Regions from separate parts of the Companilactobacillus sp. genome, predicted to be linked through region 2. Evidence: riboswitches for the same ligand, from Rfam matches in the RefSeq annotation. Region 2 holds a riboswitch; each other region holds the start of a gene.

Region 1 (10,843 bases), 580 kb from region 2:
TTTTCCCGCCTACAACCTACTGAAAAACGAGACCGATGAACTAGTCGTCTTGATGTCGAAAGACAATTCGTTATCCCAACAGGTTAGTGTCACTATCGACCAACTAAAAACTCAACCATTGTTGCTTTTTAAAGATGGAATCAGTAAATCTAATCCTGTTTATAATGAGTTGCAAGACATTTGTGCGTCTGCAAAAATTTCATACGATGGTCAGCAAAAAGGATTGATCCTCGATATGATCAATCAAAACATTGGCGTTTCAGTCGCAATGAATGGTTCGGTTGACCTCACCGATTATCCGCAGATCAAGGCGGTGCCACTGGAACCAAAAATTAAAAATCATTTGGCGTTTATGAAACAACGTGACAATACATCGGCCGTAGTATCGCTGTTTTGGAAATTCCTTGAAGAACAAACGCATCAATTTTTTGCAAAATAAAACGCCCTAAGATTTCTCTTAAGACGCTACTTACTACCACTTATATTGCACAGGATTCTTCATATATTTGTCGTAAATATCACGGACGATACCCATTTGTTCATGGGTGAAGGCTGGCAAGTCTGCTGCGGCAACATTTTTTTCAATTTGTTCAGGCTTTGATGCACCTGGAATTACCGTGCTAACAGCATCTGACATCAAGATATATCTCAGTGCCATTTGAGCCAGCTTGTCGCCGGCGCCTAATTTAGCATCCAACTCTTGAGCTGCTTTGACACCAGTTGCGTAATCTACACCAGAGAAGGTTTCGCCGGCATCGAATTCTTCACCATGACGGTTGGTCGTGCGGTGATCGTTTTTGCCGAATGTTGTATTCATCGTGTATTTACCACTCAACAACCCACTAGCAAGTGGCACACGGGCAATGATACCGACGTCATGCTCTTTAGCCATTCTGAAGAAATTATCGGCTGGACGTAAACGGAACATGTTATAGATGATTTCAACTGAAGAAATGTCGTAATCCAAAGCCTTCATAGCTTCTTCTACTTTTTCAACTGAAACGCCGTAGTTCTTGATCTTACCTTCTTTTTTCAACTTGTCCATCGTGAAAAATACTTCTGGTTCATAAAAAACAGGTGTTGGTGGACAGTGCAGCAAAACGTTGTCCAAGGCATCAACGTCAAGATTTGTGAGGCAGTCTTCAACAAACTTCGTCAAGTTCTTTTCGTTGTAGCCTTCTGCAACATGCGGATCTAAACGGCGACCGACTTTAGTGGAAACAAAGACCTTGTCGCCTTTTCCCTTGATGAATTTTGCCAAAGCACGTTGGCTTTCGCCATCTTGATAAACATCGGCTGTGTCAAAAAAGTTGACGCCGTTGTCCCAGGCAGCTTCAAGTGTCTTTTGAGCATCGTCTTCTGAAAATGGGTCGCCCCATTTTGAACCTAATTGCCAAGTACCCAACGATACTTCAGATGCATTAAAGTTAGTTTTTCCAAATCTACGATATTTCATGGTAGTCTCCTTAGAAGTATTAATTGAACTAAGCATACTCGTTAGAGCATAGTCGAAGTCAAATTTTTTACTAGTAGGCTTTACACAATAGTTCATCAGTGCTAATATGTATTACATACTAGTGAGGAAATAATCATGAATAATTCCCAATTGCTAAAGGGCGTCCTGCAAGGATGCGTCCTAATGGTTATCTCAAAAAAAGACGTCTACGGATACGAGTTAGTCCAACGGCTGCAAGAACTGGGCTTCACCGATATTATCGGCGGGACCGTTTATCCGCTCCTGCAAAAATTGGAAAAGAATGGTCAATTAACTAGCGTTCGCAAGGCATCTTCTGAGGGACCAACCAGGAAATACTATTCAATTACCCAACAAGGACGTGACCAGATCGGCGAATTCATTGACCAGTGGCAAGCTCTTGAAACTGTAGTAAATCAAATAATCTCGACAAAAGACGGTGACGACAATGGCAAATAAAGTTTCAAAAATAATCGACGAAAACAATCAATTGCGCCAGCAATTAAATGACCAAAATAAAGAATATTATGAAAAATTACTGATCTACGTTAGGTCAGCAGGATTTTTCTATGACGACAACGAAGTCGAAAGTAGCTTGCTGGAAATTCTCAAGGACATCATTGATGCGCAAAAAGATTATAAAAATGCCGAAGAATATCTGGGGAAAAATCCATCTGAAGTCGCCGACGAATTGATTGCTAACTATACTAAGATCAGCCTTTTTGAACGTGTTAAATTCATTGGCCTGCTCTTTGGTATCAGTGTTATCTGGACTCTGATCACGCAATTCAGCAGTTCTAATCACGAGATCAATCTAATGCCATTTATCTTAAACGGTGTCTTCATGATTGCCTTAACCGCTGGTATGATGTGGTTCGTTCACCAAACTACCTATCGCAAGCTATTCGACAATAAAAAAATCGAATATACCGCTGCCGGGATTTTTGGAGTCGTGGTGATTGCTATCTTCGCCGGAATTTTATTCATCACGCCATCATTTATGAGTTTCAGCATCAACAATGGCGGTATCGTCTTCGTCAATGTTATCGTGATTGTTGCCTGCTTGGTTGGAATCTACTTTTTACCAGATACTTACGAACAGATTCTGATTGCCGCAATGCCAGTAATTTTGATCATCACCCTATTGAACATCATCAAAACTTTTGGCTTGCCTTATTACGTTATTAAACAAGTTTCAACGATTGCAATCATCTTATTGATTCTCGGGATCTTCTGGTTTGGCGCCGTCTTTTGGCACTCAACTCAACAAGATAATAAGAAATAAAAAATGGAATACCAGCTGGTATTCCATTTTTTTAACCTTCTAAATTATGCTTGCGTCTTTGATACTCGTCGTCGGTCATATTACCCTTAGCATATTCTTCTTTTAAAATTTCTAAGGCATTCTTTTGTTTAGCTAACTTAGTATGATCGCCACTGAAAAAGTAGACGAACGCAAAGATGATCATTAATACTGCTAGACCGGTGATAAACATTCCACCGCCCATGAAGCCCATTCCAGAACCGAATAAACCTGAACAAAATGTTGAACCCATCATGATTAGACATCTCCTTTTATTGACTTCAAAGTCATTATAATTTGATTATCGAATAACTAAAAATAATTGAATTGTTTAATTCTTTAGCAAAAAGTCAGTCGCGATTTTCACTGCTCTTTGCTGGCTATTGCCAACGGTGTAGACGTGGTCTCCTTGTGGCAACAGATGCAGGGTACTGTTTTGATAGATCTCGTCATATTTTTCAGAAGCACTTGGATCGACAATCTTATCATCAGTCCCATGGATCAGACAAACTGGCCCCTGATACAGCTTTGAAACTTCATAAATCGGCAAGCTCTTGTTTGTACGCAGGTAAAATCCACCAACGACCTTGCTGCCAAAGTCATGCAATTCGTCTGGAACATTGACCGGGTCGTACTTAACTCCCAGTACTTCGCCCTTTTCGGCATCAGATTTAAGCGTTGCTGCTGGTGAGAGCAAAATCAATTTTGCGACCTTATCTGGATAGTAGCCGGCAAACATACTTGCGACGACGCCACCTTGAGAGTGACCGACTAAATAAATATTTTGCACGCCTTCGACTTTTTGGGCGTATTCATAAATTGCTTGAGCATCAGCCAATTCACTCATGACCGTCATATCTTGGAAGCGGCCGTCGCTTTGGCCATGTCCATCAAAGTCGCAACGCAAAGTTGCCATACCTTTGTCTTCGAAACTTTCGGCTAATTGATACAACAAAGTACTAGGGAAATCACCTTTATTGCCCATGAAACCGTGCATTAGAATCACCAAATCAAACTTGTCAGTATCTGGTTTATTAAAAATTCCGCGTAACGTTAATCCGTCTCTAGTTATTTCTACTTTCATTTTTACCATCCTCATGTGATTGTAAGCGTTCTCTATGATTCCATTATAATATGAGAATCAACTTATTAATATCAAACCTAACAAGTTTTTAATAAGTGTGGAAATGTCATGAGATATACAAAATTTATGCTATACTGAAATCACAATTGAATACGAAACATTTGGGGTGCACAAACGCTGAGATTATACCCATTGAACCTGACACGGCCAACACCGGCGAAGGAAAATGTGAAACCATTTTATGGTCTTTTTGTGCCCGTCATTAGATTAATGACAGGCATTTTTTATTGGTCAAGCTCCCCGAATTTTCGATTCAAAATTTTATTAAGGAGTTTCTTATGATCAATTCTTCCAAGACTCAAAAGTTAACTATCCTGGCAATGATGATTGCTTTGGATGTTGTACTTTCTCCAATTTTTCGAATCGAAGGTATGGCACCTATGTCTAGTGTTTTAAACGTCATTGGTGCTGCCATGTTAGGACCTTATTATGTAGCTATCATGGCATTAGTTTGTGCCATTATCCGTATGACGATGATGGGAATCCCACCACTAGCCTTAACCGGTGCCTTCTTTGGAGCCCTATTGGCTGGGATCGGCTATCGCTATACTCATAAGATTTGGGGTGCAATGCTCGGAGAAATCATCGGAACCGGTTTGATTGGTTCATTGGCATCATTCCCTGTCATGGTATGGTTCACTGGCAATTCAAACGGTATGTATTGGTTCTTATATACACCAAGATTCTTTGGTGGTGCAATCTCTGGTTCGATCATTGCGTTTCTAGTTTTGTACAAGTTAAAAGACACGCGTACATTCCTACGTGTTCAATCCTTATTCCAAGAGGCCAAACATGGAAAATTACAGTCGAAATAACTTTTTTACTCAATTTGTTAAAGACAGCTTTCCAATTCAAAATGCAACATTAGTTCACTGCATTACCAACGAGATCACTGAAGAGTCAGTCGCTAATGCCTTGTTATATATCAATGCTAAACCAGTAATGGCTTCTGACACCCGTGAATTTTCAGACTTTTTCAGCCAAACTGATAGCCTATTTTTGAATCTAGGACACATTTCACCAGAACGAGAGGAGACACTTTTTCAAGCTGGAAAAATGGCAGATGAGACCGATACGCCCTTTGTTGTTGATCTAGTGGGAATTGCATCTTCTACAATTAGATACAATTTGGCATTTAAACTATCGGAACTGGCTCCAACGATCATTAAGGGAAATACTTCTGAAATGAGAGCTTTTTGCAACTTAGATAGTGAAGCACGCGGCGTCGATGCCTCAATTGAAGACCAGGCAGATGCTGCAATTGACGAACTGTTGCACGCCATGAAAGGTCTGGCTAGTCGTCATCCAGAAACTACTTTTATTGCTACTGGTGAAACTGATTTGGTCGTTTGCGACGGCAGTTGCTTTGAGCTACATAACGGTGTCCCGGAACTCGACCGTTTTACTGGTACTGGAGATATCGTTGGTGCAATGATGGCAGCCTTGATCAAGAACAATCACGAAGGATTGGCGGCTGGAATCAGTGCCATCAGTTATCTTAATATCTGTGCGGAAAATGCCAGTCAAATCACCGAGGGCTTGGCTGACTTCCGTCAACAAACTCTCAATCAACTATCTCTTTTAATGAACAATGACTATTGGTTTGAAGCAATCAGAGGTGCAGTCCATGCTTGATCTGAGTCTTTATTTAGTCACTGCTCGATACGATTATTCTGATGAAAAATTTTTACGGATCATCAATGAAGCTTGTCGTGCTGGCGTGACAATGGTCCAATTGCGAGAGAAAAATGCGACCACTAGAGAAATTTTTGAATTAGCCTTAAAAGTTAAACAAATTACCGATTCTTATCAAATCCCCCTGATAATTGACGATCGGATTGATATTTGTTTAGCAGTCGATGCCTCAGGAGTACACATTGGAGACAACGAAATGCCAATTGGAATTTCTCGAAAGTTACTCGGTCCAAATAAAATTCTAGGTGTTTCGGCCAAAACTTTAGCACGTGCTAAAAAAGCTGAACAACTAGGAGCTGATTATTTAGGAACTGGAGCCATCTTTCCGACACAAACTAAGGTCATCACTAAACATACTGAAATAACAACCCTCAATGAAATTGCACAAAACGTCAACATCCCTGTCGTTGCCATCGGCGGGATCAAGACTACTAATGTGCAAGCCTTTCATGACATCCCCATTGCTGGAGTGGCAGTGGTTAGTGGAATTATGAAGGTTGATAACGTTGAAGAAACTGTTCAAGAATTATTAAATCGATAGAGCAAAGGTGTGGCCAATTGTAGGTCACACCTTTTATTATTTCTCCTGATAAATATGAATATAAACTTTGATCGGTAAGTCTGCCAAATACTTTTCCATTAAGGGTTTAACTTGTTTATCCCAATTGAGGCCACCATTTCCGGCACCTAATTGTGGAAAGGAAATCGACTCTATCTCTTTTTGTTTATAAGTCTCGACAAATTTTTGCAAACCTAGTTCCAAGTATTTGATTTTAGATTTACTGCGCCAATTCTTTTTCGTTGGGAAATTTAAGATCCACTTGTCATCAGATTTATAAAGATACAACTTGCCCACAGTCAGGCTTCCATCTTCACAGTATTGCTTATATTTAGTGAACATATCTGGATACGTTTTTTTACATTCCAATGCAATTCCCTTGCCCATGACACCAACAGTATTAACTGTGTTGACTATAACTTGTGCTGGACTATCGAGTAAATTTTGATCAACATATTCTAGCGGCATATTTTCCTCCATTTTTATTAAAACTATTTGTTTATTACACAGTTAAATTACGTATTCCATTTCCAAAATTTTTTCAAAAAAAAGATGCATCCTATCGGGACGCACCTCAATATTTAATCCTTATTATTTTTGTAAGCCAGATAACTTGTTAAAATCCTCATCGCTTAATTGAACATTGGCTGCACTAACATTGTCCTTCAAATGTTCAACCGAACTAGTACCTGGAATTGGCAAGATATTGTCTGAACGCTTCAACAGCCATGCCAAAGCAATTTGAGCAGAACTGACGCCATATTTTTCAGCAATACTGTTCAATGGACTGTCTGGTTTTGCCAAATTACCAGTATCTAGAGGGAACCAAGGCAAGAAGGCAATTCCTTGTTCCTTGCAATAATCGACAATTGCATCGTCGCCAGTATGATGTCCAACGTTATACATGTTTTCAACGGCATCAATTTTGGCAACCTTTTGTGCCGACTTCAATTCATCCATAGTTACTTGACTGATACCAATATGCTTAATCTTGCCCTCATCTTGCATCTTCTTCAATTCGCCGATTTGGTCCTCGATTGGATAATGTGAATCGATTCTATGCAAGAACAACAAGTCTTCATGATCACGATTAAATTTACGTAATGAAAGTTCTACTTCTTGACGGAGAAATGCGGGTGCACCAACTGGTACCCAACCATTAGGTCCAACACGAACTTGACCGACCTTATCAGAAATAAAGATCTTGTCTGAATCCGGATATTCTTTCAAAGCTTTTGCCAAATAATTATCCGCATTCCAAGGGCCATAAGAGTCAGCTGTATCAACAAAGTTGACACCTAGATCAAATGCATGCTTGATCACGTCGACCGCTTGGTCACCGTCCTTGTAAGGACCCCAAGTGCCAGGGCCTGTAAGTTGCATCGTACCATAGCCTAGACGGTTAACAACGAAGTCCTTGTCAAATTCATATGTACCTGCTTTAGTTGCGCTAATTTCATCCATATATGTATACACTCCTTGTAAAAAAAATCCATGTAAAAAATTTATAGTTATTTTTTACATGGATAAACTAGTTCTTTTTTATATTGAATACAAACATTTGCTATATGGAATGTTGATGAATCGAATTAAATATCAGTGTTATAGGTAGTTAGAAAACAATCAATACCATTATTATATTTGTTGTTTTCTAAAAATCAGACATATGTTTTATTCTTGACGCAGCATCATTGACTGCTTGCTTTTGACTTGAGGTTGCATAAAATTCCCTTTGTAATTCTTGAACTGTTGTTGTATGTTCCTTCTCACCAGGACCACCAGTAGAATTTCTATTCTCGTAATCATTTGTCCAATACGTAATAGTACTTCCACTTGCTGAATAAGTCATTGTTGTCGCACCAGTTCCGCCACTTCCAAGGACATATCTACCCATTTCCTTGTTTACTCCAATGGTAATTGGAATATTTGCAAGATCATCTTCAACATTAAATCCCTTTTCATAGACCATAACGGCAATGGTATCGTTATCGGTAACAACAGAGTCAGAACTATTCTTCTTTTCGCTACTACCAGTGTTTTCATTAGAATTATTTGCCGATGCACTACTACTTGAACTTGCACTGCTTCCACCTGCAATACTTTCAAATGTTGATTGCACATCATTATTCTTAGTTGGTGTTAGATCTGGTGTACCACCGCTACTTTGGTCAACTAATGCGACTGGTTGGCCATCGTGGAAGGCGAAGAAATATGTGATGTGGTTTGGTGAACCGTTGTAATTATAAATGGCAACTACGTTGTAAGCATAGTGGCCCTTACCTGACTTGCTCCAACCAATTGAGGAATTTGAGCCATCGACGCTAACTTTGGTCAAGTCGTCTGGATAAACCATACCAGTCGATGTTTTGATCGTATGCTCTCCGTCAAATTTTTGATAAGACTGGTGCATTGTTGGTGCCCAATCATCGATAAATTTCTTTAACTGTGCATCTTTTGAATCATTCCAAAGAGCCTTTGAATCCTTGTCTGATGAGCTCTTAGAACTCTTGCTAACTGACGTTTTGGTCTGTGGACTGCTGCTTGAATTCGAGTTGTGATTTCCACAACCAGATAACAGCAATACACCTGTTGCAAAAAGTGTGATTAAACTTAATCCCCTAATTTTCATACTATTAACTGTCCCCTCAGTATTTTGAATTGCTACAGTTAAAGTTTATGCCAAAAGTTTTCAGTTCACAATATAAATATATTTATATAAAAAGGCGTTCATCAAAATGATTCAACAATTTAATTAAATATAGAGATGTTCTCCATTAATTTGCGTAATTTCAAAGCACTCCATGGCAAATATTCGGCAATCGTCAATCCCACTAAATCATTGTCAGATCCAAGTTGATTGAGAATTGTAATTGCCTTGTCTGGATCAAGCTTTCCGCCGGACACTTCATAGTCTGTGACACCTGGTTCATCAAAGTATTGGTCAAAAAAGAGATTTCTATCTAGGACATCGATGTCAAAGTGAATTGCAATCTTTGAAAAATGATGTTGATTGATCCACGCTTGAATTTTTTGAATATCGACCTGATTGTTGTCCTCAACTTGATACTTTAATCCCAATTCGGGCAGCAATTTCTTCTCATCATCTGTAGGTTCTTGTAAGCCAACATACAAAATTGAATCACTGGAAATTGAATTTTTTACTATCTTAGACACTGCGGGATCGCCCTTGCCCATCAAGTTCGCCAAAACCATGGCATGTTCATTTGGAAAAATTTGAGGATTGGAAATATCAGGATGAGCATCGATCCAAATCACGCCCAAATCGTCGCCATACTTGTCGTGCAAATATGAAAACGGTGCTTGTGAGACCATGCAATTTCCACCCAGCGTAATAATTTTGTCTGGCAATTCAGTATCGATTGCTTGTTGAGCTTTTTTAACATTATCAATGACAGTAGATTGAGCAGCAACGCCATTTTCTTTTTCCAAGTGTTCCTGATTCTTTTTCGGTGCAGCAACTGGAACTTTGATCAGCTTTTGATCAGGATTTTCAGGAGCTAACCAATTTAATAATTGGGCTCCAAAGAAATAAACTGGATTATCGCCTGATTGCCAGTCGGGAATCATTATTCTAATTGTTTTTGTCATAATCATTACCTCGATATTTATTTATTGAAATAATCATAAAGTCTATACTAACAATAGGGTCAAGGAGGATATGATGAAAAATATTTCTATCGGCGAAATGGCCAAAATTTGTAACGTTTCAATTCAAACGCTGCGTTATTATGACAAGATAAATTTAATCAAACCAGCCGCTCGTAATCCCGAAAATAACTATCGCTATTATTTAATCAGTCAAGTATTCCAAATCAATATCATTAAGTATCTTCAGTACTCTGGGTTATCGATTGAAGAAATCAGAAAGTCGCTAGATTTGACCGGCAACGACCTAGCTAACTTTTTACATCAGCAATCTCTTGAAATTGATGATCAGATTCGCCGACTTCAACGTAGTCAGCAACTGATCAACGGTCAAATCGAACAATTATCTGATTTGAATGAAATTCAGAAGCATCCCTTAGGAAAGGTTTATCAACGGCATATCGAGCAACAATCGATCATTCAAATTCCTGCTCAGCAGACAATTACGCCCATGGATTATCCCGATAAAGAGATGAGTGAATTGGATGAATTGTTGATTAAAAACGGGACGATTGGCAACCTGCAATACGGATTCAGCTATCCTTTAAAAAATTATCAGAACTTAAATGAGATACATTACACGCAAATACTCACGCAAGTTTTTACCACTGATATTTCCGAACTAAAAAGCCATCTAGAATCGATCCCAGATGGCGACTACTTGTGTATTGCGTTTTATTGGAGTCGGAAAAAATACTTAAATTACTATCAAAAGCTAAAACAAGAATTCACTCAAAAACATCCAAATAACATCGGTACGGTATACGAAATTTCTTCCGTCGACCGTTATGGATACCGAGGAGAGAATGATTTTATTTGTGAGTTGCGAGTGCAGATGTCTTAGAATTCCCCTATAAAAATAAATAAATATCAAATCTATTTTTTCATGAATTAATTTGATGTGTATATTCCTATAAATATGAATTGAATTTATATTTGAATTAAGCTATCTCTGCCAATATAATTACGTAAGGAAGCCGAATGAATAAAAGGAGGTATCAG
Region 2 (10,843 bases):
CTTCAAAACCTAGATCTTGTCCCATCAAACCAAGGAAACTCATTAAGGCTGGATTAAGCCCGATTTCATCAAGAGATTCACGATTGATCGTGTATCTAATGGTGTCTTCAGCACCAGATTGCACCTTTTCAATCCACTTAGGTTCACGTAAGTATTCACGTCCTATAGCAACGAAATCAATGCCGGCATCCATCACTTTTTCAGCATCTGCTGGGGTATTCACTGAACCCACTGAGATCAAAGGTAAACGTCCGTTGACTTTTTCTTTAATACGGAGAATTGTTGGAGTTGTGTCAGAAGAATCATTTAGTGAAGCTCTCCAAGCATTACCCATTGAAATATGTAAGTAGTCGATTGGTTGATCTGCTAACTTATCAATAAATTGAAGTGTGTCATCGATTCGAATTCCAGGGTTTTCGATTTCTTCAGGAGATATACGGTAACCAACAATAAAATCTTTATTGGCGTATTTATCAACGGCAGCTTTCACCGACTTAATAACTTCTAAACCAAAAGTCATACGTTTGTTGACATCTCCTCCCCATTTGTCAGTACGTTTGTTGGAATGTGGTGAGAAGAATTGTTGAATCAAGTATGTATTTGCACCGTGTATTTCTACACCATCAAATCCTGCTTGAATAGCACGCCGAGTTGCTTCACCGAAATCTTTTACGATATTTTCAATCTCATCGCTTGATAATTCGCGAGGAACTTCGTAACCTTCACGAGGAGCAGCTACCGCACTGGCACTGACTGGTTGAGTTCCACGTAGGATTGCCGTGTTAGACATTCTACCTGCATCAAAGATTTGTAAGATTGCCTTAGTACCATTTTTCTTCATGGTATCGGCTAGTTTTGTAAGGCTAGGGATGAAGTGGTCATGCGCTGCAGAAAGTTCACCCTCGAATCCTTTACCATTATCAGTAACAAATGCTACCGGACTGATGAACATGCCAACGCCACCAGAACGCATCCCCATGTAGTACAATTCATCGCGAGAGACAGTTCCATCTTCTAAGCTTGATTGTTCTGTCATTGGTGGAATAACGACACGATTCTTGATTTTAGCTCCATTTTTGAAAGTATAAGGTTGTAAAAATTTATATTCGGTCATATTTGTAAACCCCTTTTGTTTGTGATATCTTTTACAAAATTAGTATAATGTTAAGGGTTACATTTTTATAGAAGGCACTTTTTTGTAGACTAGTTACTTTAAAGTAGATTTTGTGAGGACATGGGAATATGGATAATAAAAATAATTACCACATGGGCATAAACTTAGTTTTGAAAATTATTGATGGGAAATGGAAACCATCAATAATTTGTGCATTAGGTCTCAAGGAAAGGCGATACAACGAATTATTGCGATACGAGTGCGAAGTAAATAATACCGAAATTTCTAAAAAGGTTATGTCCGAACAACTCAAACAATTAGAAGATGATCAAATTGTGGAACGGACTAGTTTCGGAACAGTTCCACCTAAAGTGGTTTATTCATTAACAGAATATGGTCAAGAATTACGTGGCATGATGATCGAAATGTCAAAATTTGGCGAAGATATCGCCAAAGAACTTCAATCTGACGATGACCCAATTACTTTTGATTATTCATACAGAGAAATCAATCCTGATGCGTATGCTGCTAAACAAGCTTAGTCATGCTAAAATTAAATCATTCGAATACGATCACTAGGGGTGCAGTATACTGCTGAGATGACTTTTGCCAATCCCTTTGAACCTGATTTGGTCAATACCAACGTAGGAAAGTGATGATTATCCTCACTGGTCGTATGTGAAAAAATAGGTCAGTAGGAGTGTGTATTAATGAAATTTTCTGAACAATTAATGAAAAAAGGTCAACCAATCTTAGATGCAATTATGGTTCATCCATTCGTAAAAGGAATCGGTGAGGGTAATGTGCCTAATGATGCGTTGACCTTTTATGTTGGTCAAGATTATAACTATTTAAATGCTTTTATGAAAGTCTATGCAGCCGCAATTCAAAAGTGTAATGACCGTAAGCAGATTGCTTTGTTTACTCAACAAATTGAGTTCACCTTGAATAGCGAGATCGAAGCTCATATTGATTTTTGCAAGATTGCTGGCGTGGAATACGAAACGTTGCAGCATGAAAAACAGGCACCAATGACCTACCTATATAATGAGCATATGTACAATGCCGTTCGGACTGGCGATTTGATCGATGTGGTCGCTTCGATTCTGCCGTGTCCTTGGACCTATGCCAAAATTGGGGATGCATTCAAGGACTTAAAGACGACTGAAAGCAACCCATTTAAATCCTGGATAGACTTTTATTCGACAGAAGATACTGGCGACAGAGATTTAAGCGACCAACTATTTTCAATCATCGACTCAGAAGCTGAGAACTATTCAGATCAACGACTTCAAGAAGTTGAAGAAAGATTTTTGAAGAGCTGTGAACTTGAATGGCATTTCTGGGACCAAGCTTATTATCAAAGGGATTGGAAGTTTATTTAACAATATTAAAAGAGGATATCTGAAAAACAGATATCCTCTTTTTGGGTCCTATGAAATTATTTAATTGGGTCCTTATTCCTCAATTGTTTTTGTTAATCTATTGCTTGTCGACTAGAGATTCCATAATTTAGAAAGCTTTCTAATTCCAATTTTAATTTCATCAATCCGTACTTGTCGGATACTAAATACGATTATTTTATACGGCAAGGGTCCTTTTTGCCATGAACGATCAACATCGCCCACGATAATATGATGTTCTTTGGCAATCTGGCAGAGCATTTTGACCGATTTGTCAGTGTCTAATTTTGACACAATGAAGGTACCGCGATTGCTACCGATGAAATTGATTTTTTCCCCAAAAGCCATCTTCAAACTAGTCATCAAGACTTTTCTTCTTTGGTTATAAACGTTTTCCAACTTTCGTAAATATGCAGTCAGACTGCCGTCAGCCATCATATTTGCAATGATGCGTTGTTGCCATTGAGAAACACGGCTGGGAAACGATTGATAGAGTCTTTGAAACTTACTTTGAAATTTCGTTGGAATCACCAAAAATCCAATGCAGAGTGAACTGCCCAAAGTATCGTCGTAATTACTATAGTAAAAACTATTTTCTGGTGCGTAGGTCATTAAACTATCTGAGGGATGGTCTTCAAAGTTAAAAGTTCCATCGGTATCTAATTCGATTATATATTTATGATCGGCAATCAACTTTTTTGCCAATGATTGTCGTTCAGTTGTTGTAAGAAAATTGCCATTTGGAAAAGTATGATTCGCGGTTAACAGCGAAATCGGTGGTTTTGACCAAGTCTGGTAATCATCATGAAGTTTGAAAAAGTTAACATTAACGTTCATCGTTTTCCAAATTTCTTGGGCGTTTGGCGCTAAAGGATCAACAACAGAGACGGCTTCAAAATCGACTAGAGTATGAATGATCCCGGCTGCTTCATTAAAGCCACTGACGATAACGATTTGATCAGGCGTAACCTCGATTTGTTTAGTCCGTTTTAAAAATGTCGACAATTGGATTCGATAGTCTAAGTCGCCATTGGCGGGCTGGACGTGTTGCAATCCCTGTAATTTCATCTTTTGTTCAGCACGAGACCAGTCTTTTTGTGGAAAAAATTCTAACTTATCAAAAGTTTCCATGAAGTCGATCAAGTTTTTATAAATATAACGATTCTGAATCGCAGTTTCGGATTGATGAACAATGCTTGGCAGGTGGGCAACGACACGATAGCCAGCTTTGGGCTTACTTTCAATAAAACCTTCAATGATCAATTGTTCGTAGGCTCTACGGACAGTGTTTCGACTGATGTCCAAGTCTTGGGCCAATGTCCGAGTACTAGTCAAAGTTTGATGAGCAGATAAAGAACCAGCAACTATTTCTTGCTGGATCTGTTCAGATATTTGTTGAAAAATTGGAGTAGAGGAATCTCTATCAATAGCTAACATCATAAGCTCCTTAACATAACTTGAAATAACCATACCACGAAAAAAATATTTGAAACATCTGGAGGAAATTATTATGAATATTCTTATTTTAGGAACAGGTAAATTAGGTTACGAAGTATACAAGAAGGTATCAGTTTTTTCAGGCACGAATATCACTTTATTTGACCGTACGCCATCAGAGCAAGATACATCATTAGCTAAACAAATTATTGGAGATGCAACTAATGTTGATGATTTGAAAGCTGCTTTAAAGGGGATTGATGTTGTTTATTCAACGCTTGGACCATTCGATGTTGACCAATTTGCGAAACCATTAGTTAAAGCAATGGAAGAAACTGGTGTTAAGCGTCTCTTCTGGACAACACAATTTCAACTTAACTATCCTGAGATCACTCCGGAGAACTTTGCTTTAGCTAAAACATTTGGATTCAGTGAAGAAATTGAAACTAATTATGTGACTGGCCAAAAAGCCGGTGCGGATACTATTAAGAACAGTAATTTAGACTACACACTATTGTTATGCCATTTCTTTAAATATAATGATGATGTTGAAAAATCAATCGTTGAACCAGTTCGTGAAAAAGTCAGTGGCGAACCAATTAGTTTATACTCACTGTCATTATCAATTGCTGAAATGCTTTACAATCAAGACAATTATCCTGAAAAAGAATATATGATCTCAGCTGAGAAATGATTTTTTCTAGCAATTAGCTTTAATTCATGTATAATGAACTCTTGTAAAAATACAATCTCGTGTATTGGATTATCTAATCATGGTCGATTAATAGTCCGCTTACAAAAAGAGGCGCATCTATTCATTTAGATGTGTCTCTTTTTTGCATGTTTTATTAGTCGTTTAAAAGATAAACGTTTGTTTCATAAGGTCTAAGAGTGTCATTTTGACTATCTTCGTAGTTACCAATCAAGCGTTTTGCATTTGCTTGACCATAATCTCTTTGAACTGTCTGGTCAGTAAAGTTACTGATGACTAGCAAAGTTTGTCCTTGATAGTGACGGCGATAGGCAAAGACTTCGTTATCGTCTGGGTCGATCTCCTCATAAGTTCCGAGCGTGATCAAATCACTATTGTGACGTAAGTCGATCAATTGACGATAGTAGTTGAAGACTGAATTAGGATCGTCAACTTGGCTCTTAGCATTGATCTCATTGTAATTAGGGTTGAGTGCGAACCAAGGTTTACCAGTGGTAAATCCAGCGTTATCGCTATCGTCCCATTGCATTGGCGTTCTAGCATTGTCACGAGACATGTTTTCCATGTATTTCAACATTGTGGGGCCATCAACAGCTTGGTCTTTTTCAACCAATTGGTGATAAGCATTGATACTTTCGATGTCTTCGTATTGATCGAGTTTTTGATAATGGACGTTAGTTTCGCCTAACTCTTCACCTTCGTAAACGTAAGGAGTTCCTTGCATCATATGCAAAGTCGTGCCGAGCATTTTGGCAGCTTTAACGCGATACTTAGGATCATCAGTTGCAAATCTTGATACGGCACGTGGTTGGTCATGGTTGTTCCAGTAAAGACTATTCCAGCCTTTGCCATCAAGTTCGACTTGCCAACGTGATAAAGCTTTTTTCAAGTCGACTAGTTGGATTGGTTGGTCGTTCCATTTACCGAGCTTTTTATCAGGGTTAGCAGCTAGTCCAACGTGTTCAAATTGGAAGACCATGTTCAATTCGTTTGACTTCAAGCCGGTATATTCGATGGCATCTTCTGGAGTTGAACCAGGCATTTCGCCAACGGTCATAATGTCGTATTTTGAAAGAACTTCCAGGTTCATTTCGTGCAAAAATTCGTTCAAACGTGGTCCGTCAGATACTAGTGGTTCAACATTTCCGTATGGTGCACCTGGTGCTTGCGGAGCATCAGGTAAGCCGGCAGGTTTAGAAATCAGATTGATAACATCCATTCTAAATCCGTTGACACCTTTGTCGAGCCAGAACTTCATCAGACTGTAGACTTCTTGTCTGACCTTAGGATTTTCCCAATTTAGATCAGGTTGTCCTGGTGCAAAAAGATGTAAGTAGTATTGTCCACGTTTTGGTTCATAAGTCCAAGCTGGTCCTGAGAAGTATGACCCCCAATTGTTAGGAGCGTGACCATCGACAGGATCTCTCCAAATGTAGTAATCGGAATATGGATTGTCTTTTGATTGGCGACTTTGTTCAAACCATTCGTGTTTGTCAGAAGTGTGATTGACAACTAAGTCCATCAAGATTTTTAAACCTTGTTTGTGGGCTGATTCAAGCATGGTATCGAAATCGTCCATTGTGCCATAAGCTGGTTGGATCGAACGATAATCACTAATATCGTAGCCATTGTCCTTGTCAGGAGATTTATAGATTGGATTTAACCAAATGACGTCTGCACCTAATTTTTTAATATAAGGTAGGCGTTGAGTTAATCCTGGTAAATCGCCAATTCCGTCGCCATTGCTATCTTGATAGCTACGTGGATAAACTTGATAAACAACCGAACCTTGCCACCATTTCTTAGTCATAATTACATTTCCTCCTCAGTAGTTTTAGTAATAGTTGGGTGAATAACGCTGACAGCTAGCGAACCGATCAATAGGGCAACACCGGCAACAGCAATCATTCCTGGCATTGATTTTCCGACCATTGGGAAAATCACGAAACTCAATAATGAAGCGATGATTTGTGGCAAACAAATACCACAGTTGAATAATCCTAGATAAGCACCTTCATTTTCACCATTCAATGATTCTGTAAAAAGTGAAAGTGGTTGTGTCTGCATTGTTAGGTACCAAATACCGATCAAGCAAAATGGAATGATCAATAGTAGTTGTGAGTGAATGAAGAAAATTGAAACAAATCCTAATCCACCTAAAATCAAACTTAATCTCAACCAGAATTTACGTTGTGTAGGTTTTGTGTGCGATAGAACTGCAAAGCCCCAAACAACGGCGGCAATTGATTGAACGCAGGTCATGATTCCAAACCAGTTACCAGCAGCTTGATATCCGGCTGATGAAGCGTTGACTGTGTGCCAAACATTTTTTGCAATAGCACCAGTTCCGTATGTACATAAATATTGGAAAGCAAACCAGTTGAAAATTTGAACGACGAAGATTTCCCAGAAAGACTTTGGAGCAGTCTTAACTAATTTCCAAAGACTGACTGATTTTTTATGAGCGTTGCGGTCGATGTGGTGGTAGTCAGCATAAGTATCTGGGTCATATTCGTGAACTGACATAACAGTGTATAAAGCGGTGATCAAAAGAATAGCTGCACCAATGTAAAAAGCTAAACGGAGTGACAATGGTACGGTTCCTTTAGGAGCAACGTTTGAAATCCCGAACCAAGTTAGTAAGAAAGGTAGGATAGTAGCTAAAACGCCACCTAGATTTGAAAATGATTGTTGCCAAGACCAAGCAAGATCTTTTTGATCCTCATTGACCATATCGCCAATGATCATCTTGAATGGTTGCATACAAACATTAGAAGATAAGTCCATAAATAATACTGAAATAGCACCAAACCAAAGTGCGGCAACAGAGGCAAAGCCTAAGCCCAGGTTTCCGCCGTTTGGCAATAAGACCATAACTAAAGCAGCGATTGGAGCACCGATCAAAAGGTATGGCATTCGGCGTCCAAAACGATTCCAAGTGCGGTCGGAATATTTACCGATCAAAGGTTGAACGATCATTCCGGCTAGTGGTGGCAAGATGAAGAAAAATCCTAATTTAGTAGGATCAGCACCGATAGTCTGGAAGATACGTCCCATTTGTGATGACTGAAGCGAGAAAGCCATGTTGACTCCGAAGAATCCAAAAGTCATGGCAAAAATTGTTCGCATAGATAAATTTGGTAGTGAATTTTTTGAAACTGAATTTTTGGCTGTGGTTGTTTCAGCAGGTATGTCAGTTTCTAGAGTTTTATTATCAACCATTTGTAGTCCCCCTCAAGTGAAAAAATATTGTCGTACATTTGTTGCAACCGGTTTCATGAATGATACTAACATTTTACACAAACGTTTACAATACCTTTAAATCAAAAACACAAACGTTTGTGTAAATTTGCGTAAATTTCCCTAAATCTATGTTTTATTTGTGAAAAACAAGTAGAATAGTAATTAACAAATCATCAAGGGGGAATTTCTAGTGGTCGCAACTATTAAAGACATCGCGCAAAAAACTGGAGTTTCGGCAGCAACCGTCTCGCGAGTTTTAACGAATAAAGAAGGCTTTTTTGGCGACAAAACAGCTAAGAAAGTTCGTGACGCAGCTAAAGAATTAGGCTACCGAAAGAATACCTCGGCGATGGAACTAGTAACGAAAAAGAGCAATGACCTTGCTGTGATCGTTAACGCTACTAAGACTAATTTTTCAAATGCAATTATTGATGGTATTCAAGAAATGGCTTTTCCACAAAATTTGAATGTCATCATCTTGTACGCAGGGGATGAAGATTCAGAACGACAGCGTAGAGCCATCAACACAGTGGTAGAACGCTCAGTCATGGGAGTATTGCTATTGTCCGTAGATTTAGCTCCTAAAAATTTAGAGTTGTTACAATCGGCGAATATTCCATTTTGCTTTTTATCAATCTCATTGGATGGTCGCAATTTGCCATTTATTAGTTCAGATGATTATCAGATCGGTTATCAAGCAACTAAATATTTGTTGGATCGCGGACATACAAAAATCGGCTTGGCTGGATTGGAATTTGAACGCACGATCACTGGTGTATTGAGGTTGAAGGGATATCATCAAGCACTGTTAGATGCGGGTGTCGAACCAAAATCTGAGTGGACATCTTTAGGCGATTACAGTTACGAAGCCGGTCAAAAATCGATGACTGATTATGGTGCTAAGACTGAGTTGACGGCGGTGGTCTGTGGTTCCGACTGGGTGGCAATCGGTGTGATGAATCAAGCTCGCAGTTTTGGATTGGCGGTACCGGATGATTTATCGATTGTCGCAATTGACGGCACCAATCTCTGTGAGATTGTCCAACCGCAATTGACTAGTGTTACGCAGAGCTTTTACGATATGGGAGTTGCCGGAGTTAACTGGTTGCTAGATTCTAAGAAACGAGTGGATCAAAAGATCACCCCAATTACAATTAATGAGCGCGAGAGCGTCAGAATGATTCGCTAAACATAGATGGTTATGGACTTCCGGTGGAGAACAAAAATCGATTGCCATCTGGCTGGAACGCTGAGGAGACACTTTGAGCTTTTTTCAAAGGCCGAAAAAATCTCAAAGCTGCCTCTTATTGTAAGCCGGCGTCATCGCCGACCAACAATAATTTCTCGGCTGAGCCAGGCATCGATTTTTGTTCTCCACCTAGATTGGTTTAGTTCAATATCTTTAAGTAACTTAGAAAGAGGAATGTGAGTTATTCTAGTCAATACTCTCAGTCTGCGACATAAGTTTTATTAATATAAAACGAACTAAAAAGAGGCTACTGAAAAAATCAGTAGTCTCTTTATTTATAGGTATCATATTAATCAATTTTACGTTTTGGATTTAAAACATTCATTGGGTCAAATAGATCCTTGATTTGGTGTTGCAACTGGTCGACGTCTTCCCCTAATTCGGCGTTGTTCCATTGATTTTTTAACATGCCGACGGCGTGTTCTCCGGAAATTGTTCCACCTAATTCTAGTGTCTTCTTGAACATCTTTTGCAAAGCGATAATGACAGTGTCCGGTGTCTCCTTCACAGACTCTGGCCAGACGATTGAAGGATGAACGTTACCATCTCCGGCGTGACCGGCGGTATAAATTTTTACACCTAGTTCTTTGCTTAGGTCTTGGATGTAATCCATCAGTGGGGCCAACTGCGATAAAGGAACGGCCATGTCTTCCATGATATGTTGGTTACCAGTAAAGATTGCGGGCAACATATCTTGTCTGAGTTTTTCTAAGGCGGCCTGTTCAGTTGCGTCTTGGGTAACTTGAATGTGGTCAGCATTGTGATCGTTGAGCAGTTTGTTGATCACATCCATTGCTTCCTGAGTACCATTATCTAGTTTAAAAATTAGCATCGCACCATTGTCGGATGCGTAATGTGTTCCTTCATATTTGTCGAGTGCGATAACAGTGTTACTGTCCAAAGCCTCAAGCATCGTTGGATAAACTCCTGAAATCCGGATAGCAGCAACGGCTTTAGAAAGTTCAGTCATATTATCGAAAAAGGCGAGACCCATTACCGGCGTTCCTAGTGGAATAGGAAGTAATTTTACAGTAACTTCAGTAACGATTCCTAAAGTTCCTTCAGAACCAACAATCAATTGCGTTAAATCGTATCCAAAGGCTTGTTTTAAAGTCCGTCCGCCTAATTTGATTTCGCGACCGTCAGCTAAAACCACTTTGACTCCGAGAACGTTGTCCTTAGTTGCACCATATTTGACTGTACTCATCCCGCCAGCATTAGTGTTAACGTTGCCACCAATGCCAGAAATAGGCTTTGAACCAGGATCTGGAGCATAAAACATACCTTGTTTTCTAACTTCTTTATCTAAGTCGCCGTTGATAACTCCGGGTTCGACCACGGCTAAAGAGTCAGCTCGACTGATTTCTTTAATCTGATTCATTTTGGCAGTTGATAAAATAAAACTATTTTCGATACCATCAGAACCAATAACAGTACTAGTAGCTTGATCTTGAGGAACGACCGGAATGTGGAATTTGCGAGCAGTCTTCAAAGTGCCCTGAATATCTTTGACAGAGTGGGCTTCAATAACAGCCATAGCCAAGCCACTATCGTCATCAGTTAAATTTTTACTGAAAGAGAATTGGTTGAGTGTATCAGAGTCAGTCAAAATGCGGCCATCAGTGACATTTGCTTGTAAATCACTCAGTACTTCATTGTTTGAAAAAGGGCGAAAAACAGTCATC
Region 3 (10,843 bases), 940 kb from region 2:
GTCATTGGGATTTTCAGTATTGTGATAAGTACCATTTGCTGAAAAGCCTAAGGTACCATGACGGTTAGAAATGTCAGTTGGTATTGTCTTGAAAGTTAAAGTACCTGTTTGAGATCCTTTAGCAATTGCAAAAGTACCAATTACATTGCCTTCGCTATCAAGGACATCAAATGACAAATCAGCTATTGGAGCAACGTTACTAGGTAAAGTAAACGTTGCGGTATCCCCAGCGTTTATTTGTACGCCGTCAGGAATACTCCAGTTATACCCAACATGCACTGTTTCCCAATCTTCAATTTGAGTTGAACTATTGAAATTACCTTGGTTGATCAATGCATTCGCAGCATCAGAACCAGTTACTGGAATCACAGCAGCTTGAGCTGTATTGGCAAAACTAAATCCAATTACTGCCAAAATAAAGGCTAGAGCTGAAAGAAGAATCAATTTCAATCTATTTCTCATGAACAATCACCTCCTCAATGATTGCGTAAATGTAAATATAGTCCTCGATTGATTCAACTATATTGTAGACGCGCAAAAGTAAAGAACGTTATCAATTAGTTCATGGAATATTTAATTTTTTTAACAAATGAATGTATACAAAAAGCTACCCAAAATTATTGGGTAGCTTAGAAAATTTATGATAATTGATTTTTTGGATAGAATTTCCAAATACAGTAGTAAGTAATACTTGAGATGACGAATATCTCTAGTGTGATCCCGGTATGCAATCCCGTAAGCATTGAATATGTCGCACCCTTTACGGTACTGTTGAAAAATGACAGAACGTTCAAGTTATTGAAGTAACTGAGAATATAAATAGCCGTCATGTAGATCAATTGTTGCGAGATGTTACCCACACTGGACAACTGATACTTGATCAAAAATGCTCTTTCTCCATCTAAATTAGGATGGCTATACAATGAGTTGTTTAAGATCACATTGTCGGCTCCGACAAAGATTGCACAGAATAACAGTCCAATAAAGTAAATTGGTGCAAAGTTGAACAATGACAAAAGAAGTCCAATCAGCAACAGCGGAAATCTCAACTCAACATGTTTTTTCAAGATCATTGGTCCTAATTCAAATCCCAATAAATAGATGACAAACACGATGACCATGGAATTGAAACCAAACCGTAGCGTGCTATCAAACGAAGAATATAGCAATAAAAAGTTCATGACGATCCCACGATTGATGGCACCAAGGCTTAATGGAAAAATTCGTTTATGCAGTCCTAGTTGGTAATAGATCAACATTCCAAAGACAATCGCTGCAAATATGCACATGATCAAGTCGACATAATGCGAGGTGGTCGTTAGTCGTGAATATCTGATTGAAAACATTAAGATAACTAAGATCGTTAAGTAAACCAAATTGAGGATCACTCGACTTGGCGAAACGAATTTCGCTTTGTAATCGTCGTTATGATAAAAGTCGATCTCTTGTTTCATGAAGACTCCACCGACCCAAGACAATAAGAACATGACCGCTAAAAAGGCAAACGCTAGCGCCATATCGTTGGTCTTCGTTGCCCACCAACTCACTAGCAATAAAATAAGTAGCGTTACGCCGGATGAAGCCAATTGCTTCTTATCCATGGAAAACTCATTATCAAGTTTTCCACGAGACCTCATCGTTAAAAAATAAGGCCAAGTCCAAGATGATGACAATCCTAAAAGAATTCCTCCAAGAACGCCGAAGAATGCTTGTCCAGAAAACATCAGTGCAATTGAACCGATTACCCCAAACAAGTTGGAAACATTGAGCATCGTTGAAGCTGACTTTTTAATCTGAGACGTCAACAACATTCCGATACATCTAAAGGTATAAAGCATCAAAAATGGCAGTGCAAAGACTGGCTCAGTTTTGTGTTGATTGTATAGCATTAATGCAAAGAAATATGGTATCGCTACGCCAGCGTTGGCCACTAAATTCAAGGCACCGCCGCCCAGCATTTCTAACGTTTTTCGCATATTGAACTCCTTACCCGTACTACTACAATTTAACCACGAAAAAAGCAGATGCACTAGGTATGCTAAGCAAATGCATTCAAAACATTCTTGATAGTTCGGTCGACATCGTTTGACTTCGTGACCAAAGAAATAAAAGCAGCACCGACTGCCCCATTGGGCTTCAGGTCGTAGACATTTTCATCGTCGATTCCACCAATGGCAACGAACGGCACCCGACTTACTTGAGACATTTCTTTCATCAGAGGTAACCCCATTGGAGCCACTGCATCATTTTTAGAAGAAGTTGGAAAAATTGGACCAGCACCGATATAGTCAATTCGATCAATCTTATTAGCTTGATGAACTTGTTCGACGGTTTGACAAGAGAGCCCAATGATCATTCCTGGAGCTGCTTCTTGAACAACTTTGGTGATCCGTTCGTCTTTTTGACCCACGTGAACACCGTCAGCGTTGAGTGCGTTGGCCATCTGAACATCATCATCAACGATAAATGGCACGTGGGTAGCTTTACAGATCTCCTGCAAACTTCTACCAAGGTCTAATCTTTGAGCATCAGTCAATTTTGAGTTTCCTTTATCTCGGTATTGAAACGCCGTGATGCCACTTTCAATACACTGTTCTAATAGCTTTTCAAAATCCTGACCTATTAAGTCCTGACTTCCACAGACAAAATAAGCCTTCAACATATCTGGATCAAACTTCATCTTTATCGTGCTCCTTATTATAAGCCCAATGATTTAATGGACCATGACCATGTCCCACTTGAATAGTATTTTTGATAGCTGCCTCGACAAAATCTTTACCAAATAAAATGGCATCCTTCATCGAATCGCCTAGTGCCAAGCGTGACACAATGGCTGAAGAAATTGTATCGCCAGTTCCGTGAGTTCTAACTGTGTGCACTCGTTTGGAATTCATCCAAAAACTGTCGCCATTTTCAAGCAAGACGATATCTCTAACCATTTCAGAATCGCCATGACCTCCTTTGATCAAGACGTTCTTGGCACCAAGCTTCTGAATTTTCTTGGCAGCAACTAGCATACCGCTTTGGCTTTCGATCTTTGAACCAATCAAAGCCTCAGCTTCAGGCATATTGGGCGTTACGAGCGTTGCTAATTTGATCAATTTAGTTTTGATCAGATCGATTCCCTCATCAGAAATCAGCTGGGCTCCACCTTTAGCAATCATAACTGGATCAAGCACAAATGGGCCAAAATCATATTTGTTCAAGTTGTTATACACTAATTCCACGTGCTCTGCATCTGCGAGCATCCCTGTCTTGCAAGCTTTGATCTCAAAGTCGTCATGGATCGAGTCAAACTGCTCGTTGATCATCTTTGGAGATAATGCTTGAAAATCTTGCACGCCAATTGTGTTTTGAGCGGTAACTGCAACTACGACAGCCGTTGAAAAAACACCACATTCTTGCATCGTTTTCATATCTGCCATGATTCCGGCACCACCACCACTGTCAGTTCCAGCAATCGTTAGCGTCTGAGGAAAACTATTTATATCATTCATCGTATTTACCCCATTTCTTCACATCTTCAACTGTAATGTTATAAAGTTGGTCGAGCAAACGTCCGCCAAATTCTGATGGTCCAATGTTAGGACTTTCCTTCATTACTAATTCACCAGAAAGACTAAATACCAGACTAGCCATCTTGGCAGCTTCAAAGTAATCATTATCAGAGACACCAGCAAATACCGCAATTATGCTGGATAGCATGTCACCAGTTCCCACTCGAGTCGTAAACATCTTGTGGCCGTTGTAGACATGGGCAATTGAGGTATCTGTAGCAATCGTGTCAGTCACACCAGTTACGACTGTAACGCAAGAGAACTTTTTGGCACAGTCTTTAGCGATCTCATCAACTGATTGGCTTTGTCCATCATCGATCGAATCAATTCCCTTAGCAGACCACGATGCACCCACTAAACTAGCAACTTCTCCAGCATTTCCACGAATGATCGTGGGTTTACCAGCTTGAAATAGTTCTTCAACAAAGTTCAAACGTTCAGGTACGGCTCCAATTCCCACGGGATCAAGGACAACTGGTTTGTTAAAATCATTGGCTAACTTGAGCAACGACTTGCTGAGTTCGTTTTGACGTTGGTCTAACGTCCCAATATTGATACAGATCCCGTTGGCAAATTGTGCCAAAGTCTTCAATTCTTGGTCATAGTTAGTCATTAATGGAGATGCACCAATGGCGCTGATTGCATTTGCAACGTCGCCTTGAGTTACTGAGTTTGCGATATTTAACACCATTGGATTATCAGTTCTTACCTTTTGTAATAAATCGATTTGCATGTTTTTCCTCCAGATTATAGAAAAAGCCACGGTTCTAATCGTAGGATTTAGAATCGTGGCTTACGTTTGCCCAGATTATCGCACTTTCCTACGCAAGCATTAACTTACAGGTTCAAAGGGATCAGGTATAGCCTATCTCAGTTTCTTTGGAAACACCCCTAGTGCTTATTTGGTTTAATTTAAGTCTAGCATATGGTCAAAAATATTTGTAGCGATATACATATCAACCAACCCGAGCTGTAAAAAATCAAAGAGAGCCAACTTTGACTAGTCAGTTCTCTCGATTTTTTACATTAATATTTGACTACCATTCATAGTCAGTTGGATCTTGCAAACCCCTGCCAGTTGCCTTGTCCAACATGATACGTTGTTCAAAGTGTGCGACATTGCGTTTTGTTTCCTTAACCATATCTGGGTTAACTGAAACGTAGTCGATACCGCTTCTGATCAAGAAGTCTGTAAATTCTGGATATTCTGAAGGAGCTTGACCACAAATTGAGACTGTCTTGCCATCTTTGTGAGCTGCCTTGATCAAGTGACGGATTGCACGTTTAACTGCTAAGTTACGTTCGTCAAACAATGGTGAAACTGTATCATTGTTACGATCGCATCCAAGGATCAACATTGCAAGGTCATTTGAACCAATTGAGTAGCCATCAACATATTGGTTAAATTGATCAGCCAGGATGATGTTTGATGGAATTTCAGCCATCATGTAGATCTTGAAGTCAGGACCACGAACTAAGCCTTGATCTTTAATAATTGTTGTAACTTTTCTAGCTTCTTCAACAGTTCTGACGAATGGAATCATAATGTTCAAATTCTTCAAACCGTATTCTTCACGAACTTTTTTAACAGCTTCCAATTCAAGCTTGAAGGCATTGATATATTTTGGATCGTAGTAACGTGAAGCGCCACGCCAACCTAATAAGTCAGCTGGTTCTTCTGGTTCATACTTGTCTCCACCTTTTAGATTACGATATTCGCTTGACTTGAAGTCTGAAAGACGTAATACCATTGGACGAGGGGCCATTGCACGAGCAACCTTAGAAATACCTGCCGATAGCATGTCGACAACTTTTTCAGGATGGCCTTGGTCAATGAGATATAGTGGGTGTTCATGGATAAATGTTGTCCACAAGAATTCCTCACGCATTAGACCAATACCGTCTGCTGGCAATGTCGAGTACTTCTCTGCCAAGTCAGGGTCACCTAAGTTCATCATGACACGTGTGGCTGTTGGAGCAAATGTTTCAGCAGCCACAACTTGGCCGCCTGCTTGTTCTGGAGCAGCTTTTTTAAGCATTGAAGAAACTTTACCTTCGTAAACTACACCATTTTTAGCATCAACTGTAACTACATCGCCAGTCTTGAATACGTCTGTAGCTGTGGCACCACGACTTTCAGTACCAACGATACATGGAATCTGCATTTCACGAGAAACGATAGCTGCGTGACAAGTCATACCACCATTATTAGTGATGATAGCTGCAGCTTTCTTCATTGCAGGTACCCAATCAGGAGATGTCATGACGGTTACCAGAACTTCGCCTTGTTTGAATTGATCGATATCCTTAGGATCATCGATTACGTGAACTGTACCGCTTGATAGTCCAGGACTTGCTGGCAATCCACGTACCATAACTTTAGCATCTGATTCTGATACCACGTTCTCATCCCCATCATCGTCGTTATTCTTATCCTTGTTACGTTGTGACCAAACAGTTTCTGGCCGTGCTTGAACGATCCACAAGCGGTTTGTATTGGAATCCAAAGCGAATTCCATGTCCATGTAGCAGCCGTAATGTTTTTCGATCTTCTTTACATAGCCAGCCAATTCGATTACTTGTTCATCAGTAATTGATTGTTTGTCTTGCAAATCTTCTGGAACTTTTTCTTCTTTAGTTCCACCGCCTGGAAGACGTGTTAATTCAACTGTTTGTTTAACAACATTTTTTTCAACGATCTTCATTGATTCCTTATCGACTACAAAGTGGTTAGGTGTAACTTTACCTAAAACGATATATTCACCTAATCCACGAATTGAATCGACAACAAGTTTTGTATCGTCACCATTTGCAACGTTAACAGAGAACATAACACCTGATGATTTTGAAAAGACCATCATTTGAATAGCTGCTGATAAAGCAACTTTTTCATATGGGAATTGTTGTTTATGACGATAGTAAGTTGCACGGTCAGTAAATAATGATGAATAGCATTGTTGAACACGATCTACAACGTCATCTGCTCCCTTGATGTTTAAATATGATTCCTGTTGTCCGGCAAATGATGCATCGGGTAGATCTTCAGCTGTAGCGGATGATCTGATGGCTACGAAAGGATCTGCTTGTCCAACTTTTTCAGACAATGAAGCATATGCATCCTTGATATCCTTTGCCAAATCATCTGGCATTTTAGCACCCACGATCAAATCACGGATCTGTTTACAAGTGTCGCGGAGTTGATCAGAATTTTCATAGTCTTGAAGACCATCTAACAACTCGTTAACTTTTTTGTTCAATCCTGTTGCTTCCATAAAATATCTATAGGCAGCAGCGGTTGTTGCATAACCATAGGGTACTGGTACATCCATTGAAGAAGTCATTTCTCCTAGTGAGGATGATTTACCACCCACTAAGTTAACATCTGATCGATGTAGTTCGTCGAACCATAAAACATTTGCTGTATTGCGGTCACTCATGATATTTCCCCCTTGTGATTTTAGATAAAATCTTGTCCGGATAAAACGTCGTTCGTTGTGAAAGCGATTACATTCACAATTTAATTGTAGACCATTGAGGGGAAAAAATTAAGGGGTAAAAAATTATTCCATATAGAAATTTTAATTTCGGTTGGTATATGTCATTTTTATGATATATTTTTAGGTTGGTTTGATTTTTTGGGATATTGGTATAGTAAAAAAGCCATGATTCTTAAAAACAGAATCATAGCTAATATTTTCTAAATTTTTTTCAGAGATTTAACACGTTCGTCAATTGCAGTATTGATACATTCGATGATATTGTGACCCTCAACACGATCCTCACTGCTAATTGGATCAACCTCGTTAGTTCGCTTAAATGGCTTTATGAATACATCTTTTTCTTTTTCCACCCAATCCATCTTACCTTTTAACCTCCCCCATACTTTCTTGGGAATATCAGGTAATAACGCATATACGCAAATAACGGTCTTTTCCTTTGAATCAAATTTTTTATTTCTTATAAAATCTTTATATGAAATCAATTGTCCCAAATTTGAAGAACCTTTTTCATATTTTGAAGAGCCATTTTCTTCCGTCGACTCGTTTACTTTTTTACCAAGTACTACTTGATAAATTGATCGATACTTTGTATCTAAAATAATTGATCCAACGTAATTATCCTTGACTTTGATATCAATTCTGATGTCAGGATAATTGTGTTTGCTACTGGCGGTAAAATTTGGCACTGAATTATTTTCTATTCTCTGATTATAAGTAATTTTAAGCAAATAGTGTTTTTCAGGATTTTCAATCGTGATGTTGGCACCGTCTGTGAAACGTTGAATGGAATCATATCTATTCCCTAAATCCCAATCTTCAACAATGTTATAACCGTCACTTAAGAAAAGATCCACCAAAGTCAAACATGACCAAATTTCATAGATTTCATGTGTTGGTTTCCAATTGATCCTATTGGTCTCAGTTAATGAAAGTTGGTATTTTTTGACTCTAACATTCTCATACTGATTGAAAATATTACGATACACCGGATTTAGAATAATCGTTTTTGGAATAGAATTTGGAAATTTACTTTTAACATCTTTAAAGACTTTATTTCTGATAGTTTGATTCGCAACGGCACGAATATGAGTTAGCTGTTTAACCTTTTGCGTTAGCTCTTCTTTCTCATTTTGAAATAAATAACCGTTGTTTTGATTTGAATTATTTTTCATCAAATCCAATTCATTTTTTAAAATATTTTGATAATAATCTATCCGCTTGTTCACAAATCTAGCAAGATATTCAATTGAAAATTTAATGTACTGGTTTGCTTTAATATCATAATCTAAAGCATTATATCTAGAAAAGGATTCTTTAGCAGTCCTTTCAGGATACCTGGTCATCATTTTCAATGACTTGGCATCAGTGCGAATACTTTTTTTGTTGTCTTTCCATTTATAATCTTTTCTTATTTGAAACCTAAGAATTTCAGGCAATTTTTGCAAATTTGCTGTCAACTGTTTGGAATTTTGAATCAAATCATCAGCTGCAGCCTCATCTTGAGGATCCTGCTTTCGGCGTTGATCGGTAACAGCAAATTTCATATTATAATTTTTAACTGAGCTACGAGACAATTGACTTATTTTTTCATCAATGTCATGTTCCATATTTATCCAAGATGAATCCGAAATCAGATTCTTTAAAGTTATTTCAATGGAACAATAATACCGTCTTCCATTAGAAATTACACTTAAGCCATACATACCGGGGCTCAAAGTATAGTAAGGATCGTTACGTCCTCTATTAAAAATTTTTACAGAGCATTTATACCGTCCAGAAGATCCAATCTTATTCGGAGAATAACGGTAACCTTTACCATCGGTTGGAAAATCTCGATGATCGACATCAGCATCTCTGACCGTCTCATTAAAATCATCAATATATAATTCATCATTAGGATTATCTGTTTCCAACACTACTGAAAAATTTGTCGACTCAGGAATCCGACATGCATATTGATAAACAGGATCCATGCAACTTCGGTCTGAGGTAAAAATAAAATCTTTATCTATTCCCTCATTGTCCACTTCTGCATGCATTCTAAAACTAATTTGAGTTGGATCAACCTTAAATGGTGAATTCATTATTGTTCAAATCCTTTGCTTTAGTATTGATAGCATCCATGGATTGATTATATTTAGGAAACATTACCTTTCCTTCTGAATTCAATGTTGCATCTTTTACAGATACTTTATTGTTTTCATCTGGTTTGGCTTTTCCGTACTGCAAAATATTTCTTAACGTACCCAAATTATCTTTATATTCAGGTTGGATTTTTTCTTTCTGAACATACTTATCAACATCTTCACCTATTAAATTACGTAATAAATCAATTGAACCGGTAATCTTTGGAAGGATTCTTTGTTTTATTTGAAAATCCATTCCATCTTCACGAGTAATTCCATCGTCCAAGTTCTTTGGAAGATTATCTAAATAGTTTTCAATTTGTTTAACTACTCTCCAACCAATTCCGGTATTTTGATCAGCTGAATTAATTGCTTCATGAATATTCCAAAGGAAAGTCAGTTCATCCGTATCAGGTTCGTGGTAGAAAAGAGAGTCATTCATTAAATAAAAGTCTGACAAACTATAAGTTCCTTGATTGTCTTGTTGATTTACTAATTCTGCACCAAGCCTAATGTTTTCATCATCATCAATATCTCTATTTTCTTGATTTTTTTGATTTTCATATGGTTCATAAAATGGAATAATATTCATTCTGATTACATTAGAACGGTCTAATACTTTATCTGAAAACTTGTAAGTGGACTCATCAGTGTTAATTGTTCCGACAAACATAATATTGTTGCCAATATGTACCTTTGAAGGGTATCCGTTTTTAGATACGTTCAAATGATTTTCGTCGCTGAATAAGGTAATTTCTCGATCTTTACCGTCCATTTCCAGTACTGATAGAAATTGTGCAAAATAGTGTTCAACTTTAGCCAAATTCATTTCGTCTAATTCAACAATATAAAGCTTATTTTTATTTTTGGTCTTAGAACCATCAATCAAAATATCTGCTAATCCACTATCACCTGGTTGAAAATTTCCAGTTTGATAATTCATAAAACCTAACAAATCGGAATCATCCGTCCATGATGACTGGACTGGAATACAAATAGTCCGATTTTCAATACCCAATGTCTTTGCATAGGTACGGACCATTTGTGTTTTTCCCGTACCACTTAGTCCTGCTAAAACGACCATTCCATCACTTTTCATTGCAGTGTGAAAGTTAATCAGGTCGTCATCGCTATAATAAAGTCCCTGTTTTGAAGCTTCTCTCTTAAAATCGTCAATCAATAGTCCTTCAGTTTCATCTATTGATTCATCAAAATATTTTTTGCTAATGAATCCAACAGCTGTTTTTTGAACTTCGTCAGATTGTACAACCGAATAACTATGTTTGTTGAAGAATTCGGGATTAAATTTTAGTTTTTCAATTTTTTTAATTGAATATTTCGTAAATCCATCGTTATTTGTTTCTTGTTTATTAATTCCATCAAAATAAAATATTGAATCGTTGGTTTTAAAAACAATTATTTTAGCTAAAGGATACTCATCTTTCCAAAAATATGAATATAATCCACCATCTTCTTTAAGCATTGAAATATATTTTTGGACTGTTGGATAATCTTCACTTTGAAAAAAAATTGGAAATGTTAAATATTCATCATCATTAGTAAAATCATCAGCGGTATCAAACAATTTCGAACCAGTTTTTTCATTTGCATAAAGATCTCGTCCCTTTGATAAAGAACAAGCAATCACTTTTCCCTCACC

Evidence for each region. Region 2 has a riboswitch for thiamine pyrophosphate ahead of tenA (thiaminase II). Riboswitches for the same ligand answer to the same signal wherever they lie in the genome.
Region 1: another riboswitch for thiamine pyrophosphate. It lies ahead of thiW (energy coupling factor transporter S component ThiW); the one in region 2 lies ahead of tenA (thiaminase II).
Region 3: another riboswitch for thiamine pyrophosphate. It lies ahead of thiM (hydroxyethylthiazole kinase); the one in region 2 lies ahead of tenA (thiaminase II).

Annotation. Positions count from the first base shown of each region.
Region 1 covers NZ_JAKVLR010000001.1:1,908,803-1,919,645, reverse strand. The annotation lists gene LKF16_RS09170 (LysR family transcriptional regulator) at 1-439, shown strand, start outside; gene LKF16_RS09165 (aldo/keto reductase) at 473-1,456, opposite strand; gene LKF16_RS09160 (PadR family transcriptional regulator) at 1,592-1,933, shown strand; gene LKF16_RS09155 (hypothetical protein) at 1,923-2,759, shown strand; gene LKF16_RS09150 (hypothetical protein) at 2,791-3,033, opposite strand; gene LKF16_RS09145 (alpha/beta hydrolase) at 3,109-3,861, opposite strand; TPP riboswitch at 4,014-4,103, shown strand; gene thiW (energy coupling factor transporter S component ThiW) at 4,203-4,736, shown strand; gene LKF16_RS09135 (hydroxyethylthiazole kinase) at 4,714-5,556, shown strand; gene thiE (thiamine phosphate synthase) at 5,549-6,157, shown strand; gene LKF16_RS09125 (macro domain-containing protein) at 6,194-6,643, opposite strand; gene LKF16_RS09120 (aldo/keto reductase) at 6,767-7,639, opposite strand; gene LKF16_RS13100 (Lreu_0056 family protein) at 7,827-8,804, opposite strand; gene LKF16_RS09110 (arginase family protein) at 8,924-9,784, opposite strand; gene LKF16_RS09105 (MerR family transcriptional regulator) at 9,858-10,685, shown strand.
Region 2 covers NZ_JAKVLR010000001.1:1,324,339-1,335,181, reverse strand. The annotation lists gene LKF16_RS06535 (NADH-dependent flavin oxidoreductase) at 1-1,114, opposite strand, end outside; gene LKF16_RS06530 (winged helix-turn-helix transcriptional regulator) at 1,243-1,656, shown strand; TPP riboswitch at 1,682-1,782, shown strand; gene tenA (thiaminase II) at 1,825-2,499, shown strand; gene LKF16_RS06520 (aminotransferase class I/II-fold pyridoxal phosphate-dependent enzyme) at 2,611-3,954, opposite strand; gene LKF16_RS06515 (NAD(P)H-binding protein) at 4,028-4,648, shown strand; gene LKF16_RS06510 (glycoside hydrolase family 13 protein) at 4,803-6,476, opposite strand; gene LKF16_RS06505 (SLC45 family MFS transporter) at 6,479-7,888, opposite strand; gene LKF16_RS06500 (LacI family DNA-binding transcriptional regulator) at 8,100-9,098, shown strand; gene LKF16_RS06495 (FAD-binding oxidoreductase) at 9,448-10,842, opposite strand.
Region 3 covers NZ_JAKVLR010000001.1:2,263,028-2,273,870, reverse strand. The annotation lists gene LKF16_RS10865 (SpaA isopeptide-forming pilin-related protein) at 1-462, opposite strand, end outside; gene LKF16_RS10860 (hypothetical protein) at 639-1,976, opposite strand; gene thiE (thiamine phosphate synthase) at 2,039-2,680, opposite strand; gene thiD (bifunctional hydroxymethylpyrimidine kinase/phosphomethylpyrimidine kinase) at 2,670-3,497, opposite strand; gene thiM (hydroxyethylthiazole kinase) at 3,490-4,290, opposite strand; TPP riboswitch at 4,359-4,460, opposite strand; gene ppsA (phosphoenolpyruvate synthase) at 4,595-6,994, opposite strand; gene LKF16_RS10835 (nuclease domain-containing protein) at 7,255-9,141, opposite strand; gene LKF16_RS10830 (McrB family protein) at 9,125-10,843, opposite strand, start outside.